DNA from 3 places in the Puerhibacterium sp. TATVAM-FAB25 genome. Region 1 is predicted to be linked to each of the others. Evidence: riboswitches for the same ligand, from Rfam matches in the RefSeq annotation. Region 1 holds a riboswitch; each other region holds the start of a gene.
The links. A riboswitch is a leader RNA that binds a small molecule or an ion and turns the genes downstream of it on or off. The one in region 1 is predicted to bind S-adenosylmethionine.
Positions count from the first base shown of each region.

Region 2: another riboswitch for S-adenosylmethionine. It lies ahead of U5M74_RS12505 (hypothetical protein); the one in region 1 lies ahead of U5M74_RS15440 (acyl-CoA dehydrogenase family protein).
Region 3: another riboswitch for S-adenosylmethionine. It lies ahead of U5M74_RS09015 (F420-dependent oxidoreductase); the one in region 1 lies ahead of U5M74_RS15440 (acyl-CoA dehydrogenase family protein).

Region 1 covers NZ_JAXUAK010000024.1:21,981-25,245, reverse strand. The annotation lists gene U5M74_RS15445 (MFS transporter) at 1-393, opposite strand, end outside; gene U5M74_RS15440 (acyl-CoA dehydrogenase family protein) at 390-1,682, opposite strand; SAM riboswitch class I at 1,791-1,882, opposite strand; gene U5M74_RS15435 (FAD-binding dehydrogenase) at 1,967-3,265, opposite strand, start outside.
Region 2 covers NZ_JAXUAK010000013.1:75,086-78,350, reverse strand. The annotation lists gene dcm (DNA (cytosine-5-)-methyltransferase) at 1-1,456, shown strand, start outside; gene U5M74_RS12510 (very short patch repair endonuclease) at 1,519-1,893, shown strand; SAM riboswitch class IV at 2,010-2,126, shown strand; gene U5M74_RS12505 (hypothetical protein) at 2,188-2,493, shown strand; gene U5M74_RS12500 (heme-degrading domain-containing protein) at 2,575-3,081, shown strand; gene U5M74_RS12495 (alpha/beta fold hydrolase) at 3,078-3,265, shown strand, end outside.
Region 3 covers NZ_JAXUAK010000007.1:144,294-147,558, reverse strand. The annotation lists gene U5M74_RS09025 (Gfo/Idh/MocA family protein) at 1-470, opposite strand, end outside; gene U5M74_RS09020 (sugar phosphate isomerase/epimerase family protein) at 467-1,267, opposite strand; SAM riboswitch class IV at 1,507-1,622, shown strand; gene U5M74_RS09015 (F420-dependent oxidoreductase) at 1,957-3,265, shown strand, end outside; gene U5M74_RS09010 (flavin reductase family protein) at 3,240-3,265, opposite strand, start outside.

The DNA of each region.
Region 1 (3,265 bases):
CCACCAGCCCACCTGCGCGAACGTCGGCAGCAGCCCGATGAGCGTGGACGCGACGCCCATGAGCAGCAGCGACGCCACGAGCAGGGACTTGCGGCCCACCCGGTCGCCCAGGTGCCCGGCGACGACGCCGCCGAGGGGGCGCACGACGACGCCGACCGCGAGCGTGGCGAACGACGCGATGGTGCCCGCCAGGGGCGAGGCGTCGGGGAAGAACTGGCCGTTGAAGACCAGGGCGGCGGCCGTGCCGTAGAGGTAGTAGTCGTACCACTCGATGGTGGTGCCGACGAAGGCGCTCGCCAGCACGCGGCGCTTGCCGGCCCAGGGGCGCGCGCCCCCGGCGGACGGCGCGGCGGGAGCGCTCGGGGTGGTCGGGGTCGTGGGTGCGGTGGTCATCGCGCGGCCTCCTTCGGGGCGCGGGCGGGCGCGTCGCCGATGGCGTCGAGGCCCTCGGGCAGCGTCCCGTTGATCCAGTGGTCGCCCAGCGCGCGGGCGCGGAAGGCGATCGGGTTGTGGGTGGCGACGGTCTGGGCGTTGCGCCAGTGCCGGTCCAGCCCCTTGGCGGTGGACGTGGCCGAGGCCCCGACCGTGAGGAAGAGGTCCTGGGCCGCCCCGACGGCGAGCTCCGGGACGGTGACCTGCGCGTGCTCGACGGCGATCTCCCCGTCGTGCAGCGCGGCCGGGGTCGGCCCGTCGAAGCCGGGGCGGTCGGCGCCGGCGCGGGCGGCGGCGGCCAGGCCGGCGTCGAGCGCCCGCGCCGCGTGCAGCACCACGGCCTCGGCGGCGTACGCCTTCGCGGCGATGCGCCCGGTCGCCTCCTGGATGAGCGGGTCCTGCGCGAACGGCAGGCCCAGCCCGGTGTTGAACGTGCGGCGCCGCGAGGCCACCGTGGCGGCCGCGTCCCGGCGCGCGGCCTGCGCGATGCCGGCCAGCACGGCGAGCAGCACGAGCTGGAAGAACGCCGCCTCGTGCACGGCCTCGGGCGAGCCGGCCACGCGGTCGAGCAGCGCGTCGTCGGGCACCGGGACGGCCGCGAACCGCGCCGTGCCGGTGCCGGTGAGGCGCTGGCCGAAGCCGTCCCAGTCGTCGAGCACGGTGACGCCGGGGGCGTCGGTGGCCACGACGGCGAACCGGCGCCCGTCCTGGCCGTCCAGCGCGGCCGAGACGCGGGTGTAGTCGGCGAAGATCGTGCCGGTCGTGTAGTACTTCTCGCCGTCGAGCACCCAGCCGTCCGCCGTGCGGCGCAGCGTGGTGCTCAGCGTGCCGAGGCGGTTGCCCCCCTTCTCGGTGGAGGCGTTGCCGACGGTGCGCCCGGCCAGCACCCGCGGGTACCAGACGGACCGCAGGTGCTCGGGCTGGAACCGCAGCGACTCCACGAAGCCGAGGTGCGAGCGGTACAGGTGGGCCACGTTCGAGTCGGCGGCGGCGAGCTCGACCAGCAGCCGCGCGACGGTCTCCACGCTCGCGCCCGGCCCGCCGTGCTCGGCCGGCACGCGCAGCGTGCCGAAGCCCGCCTCGTCGAGCAGGCGCACCTGCTCGAACGGCAGGACACGCTCCTGGTCGCGGCGCAGGGCGCCCTCGGCGACCTCGTCGAACAGCGGCCGGAACACCCGACACAGCGCGTCGTGGTCGGCGGGCAGCCGCGGGGGCGCGGCGGTGCGGACGGCGGACGGCGCTGCGGTCATCGGGGCGGTCCCTTCTCCTCGTCCGAGGAGCCCCGGGCCCGCGGGCCGGACGGCAGCACGGACCGCCGTCCGGCGCACGGGGTGCGCGAGACCGACGCGGATCCGGGATCTCCATCGGTCCTGGCGGTAGCACCTACTCGGGAACCCGAGGGTTGCTGCGGCGTCGACGAGCCAGGTCTCTCGGCCGCTCTGGATGGTTGCGAGAGGGAACGTACCCGAACATCCCGTGAAGTGGAACAGTGCTTCTCACTCAGTGGGACGTCCAGCCTGGTGGGCGGGCAGGCTCAGAGCGCGGCGGCCAGCGCCCGCCCGGTCACCCGCCCGGTGTGCAGGCAGCCCCCGAGGAACGTGCCCTCCAGCGCGCGGTGGCCGTGCGCGCCGCCGCCGCCGAAGCCGGCGGCCTCGCCGACGGCCCACAGCCCGTCGAGCGTCGAGCCGTCGCGGCGCAGCACGCGGCCGGCGGGGTCGCACCACAGGCCGCCGAGCGTCTTGCGCGTGAGCACCGACAGGCGCACCGCCAGCAGCGGGCCGTCCTTCGGGTCGGTGAGCCGCCGCGGCGGCGCGACGCGCATGCGCCGGTCCACCAGGTAGCGCCGGGCGGCGGCGGTGGCCACCACCTGCGGGTCCTTGCCGAGCCCGGAGGCCACCTGGGCGTCGCGCAGCTCGACCGCGGCCGCGAGGTCGCCCGCGTCGACGTGGCCGGCCGAGCCCGGCGTCGCCTCCGTCAGGGCGTTCATCCGCGCGGCCAGCTCGGCGGGCGTGGCGGCCCAGAGGAACTCGGGGGACTCCTTCGCGAAGCGCGCCACGGGCCCGACGGCGCCCGGCAGCACGCGCTGGGCGAGCAGCCGCACGTCCTTGCCGGTGAGGTCGGGGTTCTGCTCCGAACCGGACAGCGCGAGCTCGGTGTCCAGGATGGTGGAGTTCAGCACGAACCAGGAGTGGTCGTGCCCGTGCCGGGTGACGTGCTGCAGCGCGCCGAGCGCGTCGAAGCCGGGGAACAGCGGCGCGGGCAGGCGCCGGCCCTCGGCGTCCAGCCACAGCGACGAGGGCCCCGCCAGGATGCGGATGCCGTGGTGGGACCAGACGGGGGAGTGGTTGGCGATGCCCTCCGGGTAGTGCCACATGCGGTTCTCGTGCACCAGGGCGGCGCCGGCGGCGCCCGCGGCGGTGAGCATCAGCCCGTCGGTGGAGTCGGGGACGCCGGAGAGCATGCGCCGCGGCAGCCGCCCGTGGGTGAGGTCCCACCGGGCGCGCGCGAGGTCGTGGTTCGCGCCGATGCCGCCGGAGGCGACGACGACGGCCTGGGCACCGACCTCCACCTCGCCCACGACGTCGCGCGACGAGGGCCGCCCGCGGCCGCCGAACGGCGCGCCGGCCGGCGTGGGGTCGTCGGCCAGCACCTGCGCCCGCACCCCGGTGACCCGGCCGTCGGCGATCACGAGGTCGGTGACGCGGTGGCGGAAGCGCACCTCGAGCAGCCCGGCGTCGCGCGCCTCGCGGGCCGCCGCGACGAACGGCGCGAGGACGGCGGGGCCGGTGCCCCAGGTGACGTGGAAGCGGGGCACGGTGTTGCCGTGGCCGCC
Region 2 (3,265 bases), on a different contig from region 1:
CCGGGACATCAACGACGACGTGCCGCCCCTGGACGACGTGTCGACGATCGCGGAGCTCGCCGAGACTGCTCGCCGTGCCGGTGGCGGAACGTTGAAGCACATCCCTGACTTCGACGTCCTCGCTGCCGGTTTTCCCTGTCAGGCGTTCAGCAAGTCTGGTCACCAGAAGGGTGTGCTCGACGAGACGCGCGGAACGCTCTTCTACAACATTCTTCGGATCGTGGCGGAGAAGCACCCGAAGATCGTCTTTCTCGAGAACGTGCGCAACCTCGTAGGCCCCAAGCACAGGGACTCGACGTTCAGGACGATCGTCGAAGCGCTCCGTGGGGTTGGCTATGTCGTGAGCGACAAGCCGACGCTGATCTCGCCGCACAAGATCGCGAACCATCTCGGCGGAGGGCCGCAGGTTCGTGAGCGCGTCTACATCATGGCGATCCGTCGCGACCTCGCGGTGAACGAAACTGAGTTTCCCGGGTTCGACTTCGGGTCTTGGGATCCTACGACGTGGCGCATCGCCGAGACGAAGCTGTGGGACGAGGCGCCTGCGGCGATCAGCGAGGCGTGGCTTCGTTCAGCGGACCCGGAGACGGCCGCACGCCTGGCGAGTCTCTGCGACGTCGATGGCCGAGACCTCGCGGTCGCCGACGAGGAGTGGGTGGCCCCCTGGCGCGACCTCTTGGCTGCTGTCGTGAACAACGGCCTTCCGGACGGTGCCGTGCCGTTCCCTGGACATCCGATCTGGTTCCGTGTCGCAGAACCGACGTGGCGAGCGTCGCAGTACGCGGAAGCGGCGGCCATGGGGCAACCGTGGAAGGCGGATTTCGTCAGGAAGTCAGTGAAGTTCCTGGACGACTACGCCACCGAGATCGATGCGGCGGGCGCGCGCGAGGAGATCCTCGCTCTCGGCAACAACAGTTGGAAGAAGCTCGAGTGGCAAGCCGGCGACGCGCGCTCTCTTGACGAGTGTCTGATTCAGCTTCGCCCTTCCGGCATCCGGATAAAAAAGGCGACGTACGCCCCTGCGCTCGTGGCAATCACGCAGACGCCGATCCTCGGGTCAGACATGCGCCGGCTGAGTCCGTACGAGGCCGGGCGTCTCCAGGGATTCCCGGACCGCGTGTATGAGGCCATGGCGCGGTTGCGGCACGACGGATCCAGAAAGCCGGAGCAGTGGGACCGCGCCTTCTACAAGCAGTTCGGCAACGCCGTCCACGTCGGTGCGGTCAAGTTCGCGCTCGTCCAGTTCATGGGTCACCACTTCCGATCCGCACTTCCGGACGACCCCGCGTTGGCCGGTCTCTATGAGGCGTGCTCGCAGACTCGTGTTTGGGATGAGACGGTCGCGCCGTCGATCGGCACGCCGACGTTCCATCAGCCCGATCTCATGAGGATCCTGGAGCCAGCTGCCGAGACCGCCCGCGGCTCCGACGTGCACGTCGAGGCGCTTGCGAGCTGACGTTGAATCCGCAGTTCGTCCCAGCGCACCCTGGTCCGTCCTCGGCTGTCGTGTCGCGGCGGATGAGTACGGCTCGCCGCCGCGACACTGCGCCCGAGCTCGCGATACGCCGGCAGCTTCACGCCCGTGGGTTGCGATATCGCGTGGCCTACCCCGTCCCAGGGCAGCGACGCAGGACGATCGACATCGCTTTCACGCGAAAGAGGATCGCTGTCTTCGTCGACGGATGCTTCTGGCACGGATGCCCGGAGCACGGGACCAGACCTCGCGCCAACAGCGACTGGTGGACGAGGAAGCTGACGGCGAATCAGGTGCGCGATCGCGATACCGATCGGGTGCTGTCAGCCATGGGTTGGAAGGTGCTCCGCTTGTGGGAGCACGAGAGCCCTGCCGCCGCCGCTGAGAAGGTGGTCGCAGCAGTCGCCGCGGTCGGCTAGCTCTCGTCTCGCGCCTCCTGGGCCGCCTCCCCGATCCCAGCAGCCCTTCAGCGCTGCCTCGCCGCGCTTGAGCGTCCTTGCGTCACCGCCTTGACCTGCACTACCGTCCGCGTCCAGGTCACGAGCGATCAGCGATACGCCCTCCGCGTGCTGGTCCGGCAACCGCGCCCCTCGCGCACGGTGCCCCAGGAGGAAGACCGGCCCGCCGGCAACCGCCGCGGGAAGTGCGAGGCAGCTCTCGCCGGCGGCTCGTTCAAGCCTCGGCGACGGCTCCTCCTGACGTGGGAGGCACCCATGACGTCTCGTTCCGCCGAGCCGCACCCGGACGACGACCTGCTGCCCTGGTTGCACGTGAAACCGGAGCACCAGCACGGCTACCACCCGACGATGTTGCGCATGGAGGCGCGTCGTCGGGCGGGGCAGGGCCCGGGCGCGGTGGGCAGGTTGCGGCTGAGCTCCTGGCTGCGCGACCTGCGGGAGCTCAACGCCGTCGTCCTGTACGACCCGGACACTCCGGACGGGTTCCATCTCGTGCCGCGGCTCGCGCAGGACGGCCAGGGGATGGTGCGCCGACCCGGTCGCCCGCCCGCCACGGAGTGACCGGGCGAGTGGCCGGCGAGCGCGGACAGCGCGCCCGCCGGTCACCCGCCGAACGTCCGGCGCCCGTGCCACCCTGGACCCATGACGACCACCCGCGCGCACACCTCCGGTGACATCGACGAGACCGACATCGCGACGGCCATCGCCCAGGTCGAGGCCGAGGAGCGCGACCTGGTGCTGCCGCGGTTCACGCACGATGACGCCTGGCGCCTCGGCTGCCTGCTGTTCGAGCTCGCCGCCGAGCGCAACCACGCCGTGACGATCGACGTGCGCAAGGGCACCCAGCAGGTGTTCCACGCCGCGCGCGAGGGCACCACGCCCGACAACGACACCTGGGTCGAGCGCAAGGTCCGCACCGTCTACCGGTTCGGCACGTCGTCGTACCTCCAGGGCCTCAGGGCGCGCGCCAAGGGCCAGGACTTCAACCACAAGCACGGCCTGCCGTTCACCGAGTACGTGGCGCACGGCGGCGCGTTCCCGGTCCGGGTCGAGGGCGTGGGCATCGTCGGCGTCGTCACCGTCTCGGGGCTGGCGCAGCAGGACGACCACGCGCTCGTCGTCGAGGCGCTGCACGCCTTCAAGGGGTGACGACGGCGGTGGCGGACGCGGGCGAGGCCGGCGCGGCGGGCGTAGGCGCCGCGGCGGGCGACGTCGGGCCCGAGGAGCTGGGGCGCCTGCTCGCCCGCGTGCCGGAGGGCTGGACCCGGTTCCAGATCGCGGGGCGGCCCTGGGCGGTCAGCCGCGTGGCGCGCGGCGACGGCCGCACCGTGAC
Region 3 (3,265 bases), on a different contig from region 1:
TGGAAGATCGTGGTGGCGGTGAGGGGCTCGCCGATGTCGCCGCGGGCGATGGCCCGCAGCGCCGTCTGGATGCCCGCGCCGAGGACGGTGTCCGGCGCGCACGCGACGCGCAGCCCCTTCGACGCGGCGGCGTCGAGCAGCTCGACGGCCGAGGCGTGGTCCGTCGCGATCGGTTTCTCGCTCCACACGTGCTTGCCGGCCGCGACGATCCTCTGCCCGACCTCGGTGTGCACGGCCGGGACGGTCAGGTTGACGACGATCTCGATGTCGTCGCGCTCGAGCAGCTGCTCGGCGGTCCCCCAGGCGGGGACGCCGTACGCCTCCGCCTGCGCCCGCGCCCGGTCGACCAGCAGGTCGGCGACCATGCGGACCTCGACGTCGGCGAACTTCGTGAGGTTCTCGAGGTACTGCGTCGAGATGTTGCCGGCCCCGATGATGCCGACCCCGACCGGGGCGCCCGCCCCGCTCACCGGTCGTTCTCCTCGAGCCAGGCGAGGGACTCGGCGATGCCCTCGAAGACGTCGCCGCCGTAGGCGTCGAACTCCACGACCCGGATCGCCTCGGGGGCGGCGGCGAGGATCGACGGCACGTCGACGTCGCCCTGGCCGGCGGGCGTCTGGTTCTCGAAGGCGGCCCGGAGGGCGTCGGGCACCACGAGGGCGCTCTCGCTGGACGGCAGCACCGAGGCGATGTCGCCGGAGACCTGGCCGTCCTTGACGTGGATCGCCACGACGCGGTCGCCGAGCGACCGCAGCACGGCCGGGGCGTCGGCGCCGCCGACGGTCGCCCAGAACGTGTCGACCTCGAGCACGGCCTCCGGGGCGAGGTGCTCGGCGAAGAGCTCGAAGACCGGCCGGCCGTCCACCCTGTTGGTGAACTCCCACTGGTGGTTGTGGTAGCCGAAGCGCAGGCCGTGCGCGGCCGCCCGGGTGGTGAGCTCGTTGACCCGGTCCGCGATCCGCCGCGCGTCGTCGGCGGTCTGCCAGCGCTCGGTGGGGACGAACGGGTCGATGACGATCCCGATCCCCAGGCGCGCCGCCGCCTCGAAGACGACGTCGGGGTCGGGGGCGTCGATCACGGCGGCGTGGCCCGACGGGGCCTTGAGCCCCGTCGCGGCGAGCGCGCGCTCGAAGTCGGCCACGCGGTCGACGAACGCGTACGGCTCGACGTGCTCGTAGCCGATCTCGCGGACCCGGGCCACGGCGGCGTCCAGGTCCTCGGCGATGGCGTCGCGCAGCGAGTACAGCTGCACGGAGATGAGGGACATCAGGAGCTCCTTCGGTCTGCTGCCTCTTCCGCCGGGCATGGTGCAGAAGTCCTGCAGGACCCGGTGGAAGTCGAGCATAGGGGCAAAACTGCACACTGGATAGTTTCTGCGCGAGGGTCTCCACGACGCGAGGTCCGTCATCTGAGAACCCCTGGCGAACCGTTGACACGGTGGTCACCGCTCCGTACTTTGCGGGCGTCGCGCTGGGTGCCGCCGTCGACGGCGACGCCCGCACGACAGGTCATGAGCTCCGACGCCAAGCCCCGGCTCGTCGGACGGCAACCCCCCGCGTGGGTGGGTGCCCCGGGTGAGGACCAGGCCCACCGCCGCCCGGCGGTGGGGCAACACGCGAGCCCGCCCCGGCGGGCGCCAGGAGGAGCAGGATGACCAGGAGCACCACGCGCCCGACGGCGGTCGCGCAGGCCCTACGGCTCGTCTCCGGCGGCGTGCAGGGACGCGACACCCTGCCCCGGCGGCGAATGTGCTGTCGTCCCCCGCTGACGACCCGATCCTCCTGATCCTCCCGATCCTCCTCATCCTCCCTGGCCGGACGCCCCGCCGTCCGCGCCACCCGGCGCCCGAGGGCGCCCGGACGGACCCCACCCTCCCGCAGCGCCGCCCGCGCCGCGCCACCGGCCCCCGGGCCGCGCGGCGCGCGCCTTCGACCGCGCCGAGATCGGAGCCTCCCCGTGTCGCACCCCCAGCACCCTGAGCCGCCCCAGCACCCCAGGCCACCCCACCAACCCCAGCGCCTGGAGCACCCCGACCAGCCCCGGTCCTCCGCGGCGGACGCCGACCGCCACGTCGTCGTGGGCGTCGACCTCAGCGCGGCGGGCGCCCGCCCCGGCGCCCAGCGCGCCCGGGGCCCGCAGGCGCCCCGGTCCTTCGACGGGCGGCGCTTCGCCGAGCTCGTGCGCCGGGCCGACCTGGGCGGCGTCGACCTGGTGACCCTCGACGAGAGCTTCCTGCTGCACCCCGGCCGCGGTCGGCTGACCGGGCGCCTCGACGCCGCGGTCGCGGCCGCGCGCGTGGCCCCCTGCACGACGCGGGTGGGCCTCGTCGCCGCCGTCGAGACGGTGCACGTCGACGCCGCGCACGTGGCCGCGGCGATCGCGAGCGCCGACCGGGAGAGCGCGGGGCGCGTCGGCTGGCAGGTGGGCCTGCCGCCCACGCTGGCGACGAGCGACGACGCCTGGGCCCAGCAGGCGGCCGCGGACGCCGACGCGGTGGCGCGGCACTGGGCCGGCGACGGGCGGGTCGGCGCCGTCCGGCTCGACGCCGAGGGTCGGCACGCCGTGGAGCACGACGGCGTCCGGTTCGCGGTGCGCCGCGACGCGGACCCGGTGGCGCCCTCGCCGCAGGGGCGTCCACCCGTCGTCGTGCGGGTCCGCACCGAGGCCGACCTGCCGCTCGCCGCCCGGGTCGCCGACGTCGTGCGCGTCGCGGTGGGCTACCGCGGGCGGGCGGCCGAGCTGCGCGAGCGCCTGCACGCGGCCGCCGCGGCGGCCGGGCGCGACGTGCCGCCGCGGGTGCTCGCCGACGCCTACGTGGTGCTGTCGGCGGACCGGGCGAGCGCGCAGGCGCGCCTCGAGCTGGTGGAGACGCTCGAGGGGCCCGGGGTGGCGCACGGGGCGCTGGTCTTCGCCGGGACGGCCGGCGGGTTCGCCGACCTGGTCGGCGCGTGGCGGGAGGTGGGCGCGGTCGACGGCTTCGTGCTGCGCCCGTCGTCCCTGGGCCCCGACCTCGACGCGATCGTCGACCAGGCCATGCCCGCGCTCGAGGTGGCCGGCCTGCGCCGGGAGGTCGCTCCGGTCGCCGCGACGACGCTGCGCACGGCCCTCGGGCTGCCGGCCGCGGGCGGTGCGCCGACGGCGGTCGCACCGGCGCCGGCGGCCCCACCGGAAGCCCCGGGCCGCGCACCGCGCGGCGCGGCGCGGCGGCGGCCCGGGACGGCCGGCCAGGTGGCGGCCGGTCAGATGGCGGTGTCCTCGCCCAGCC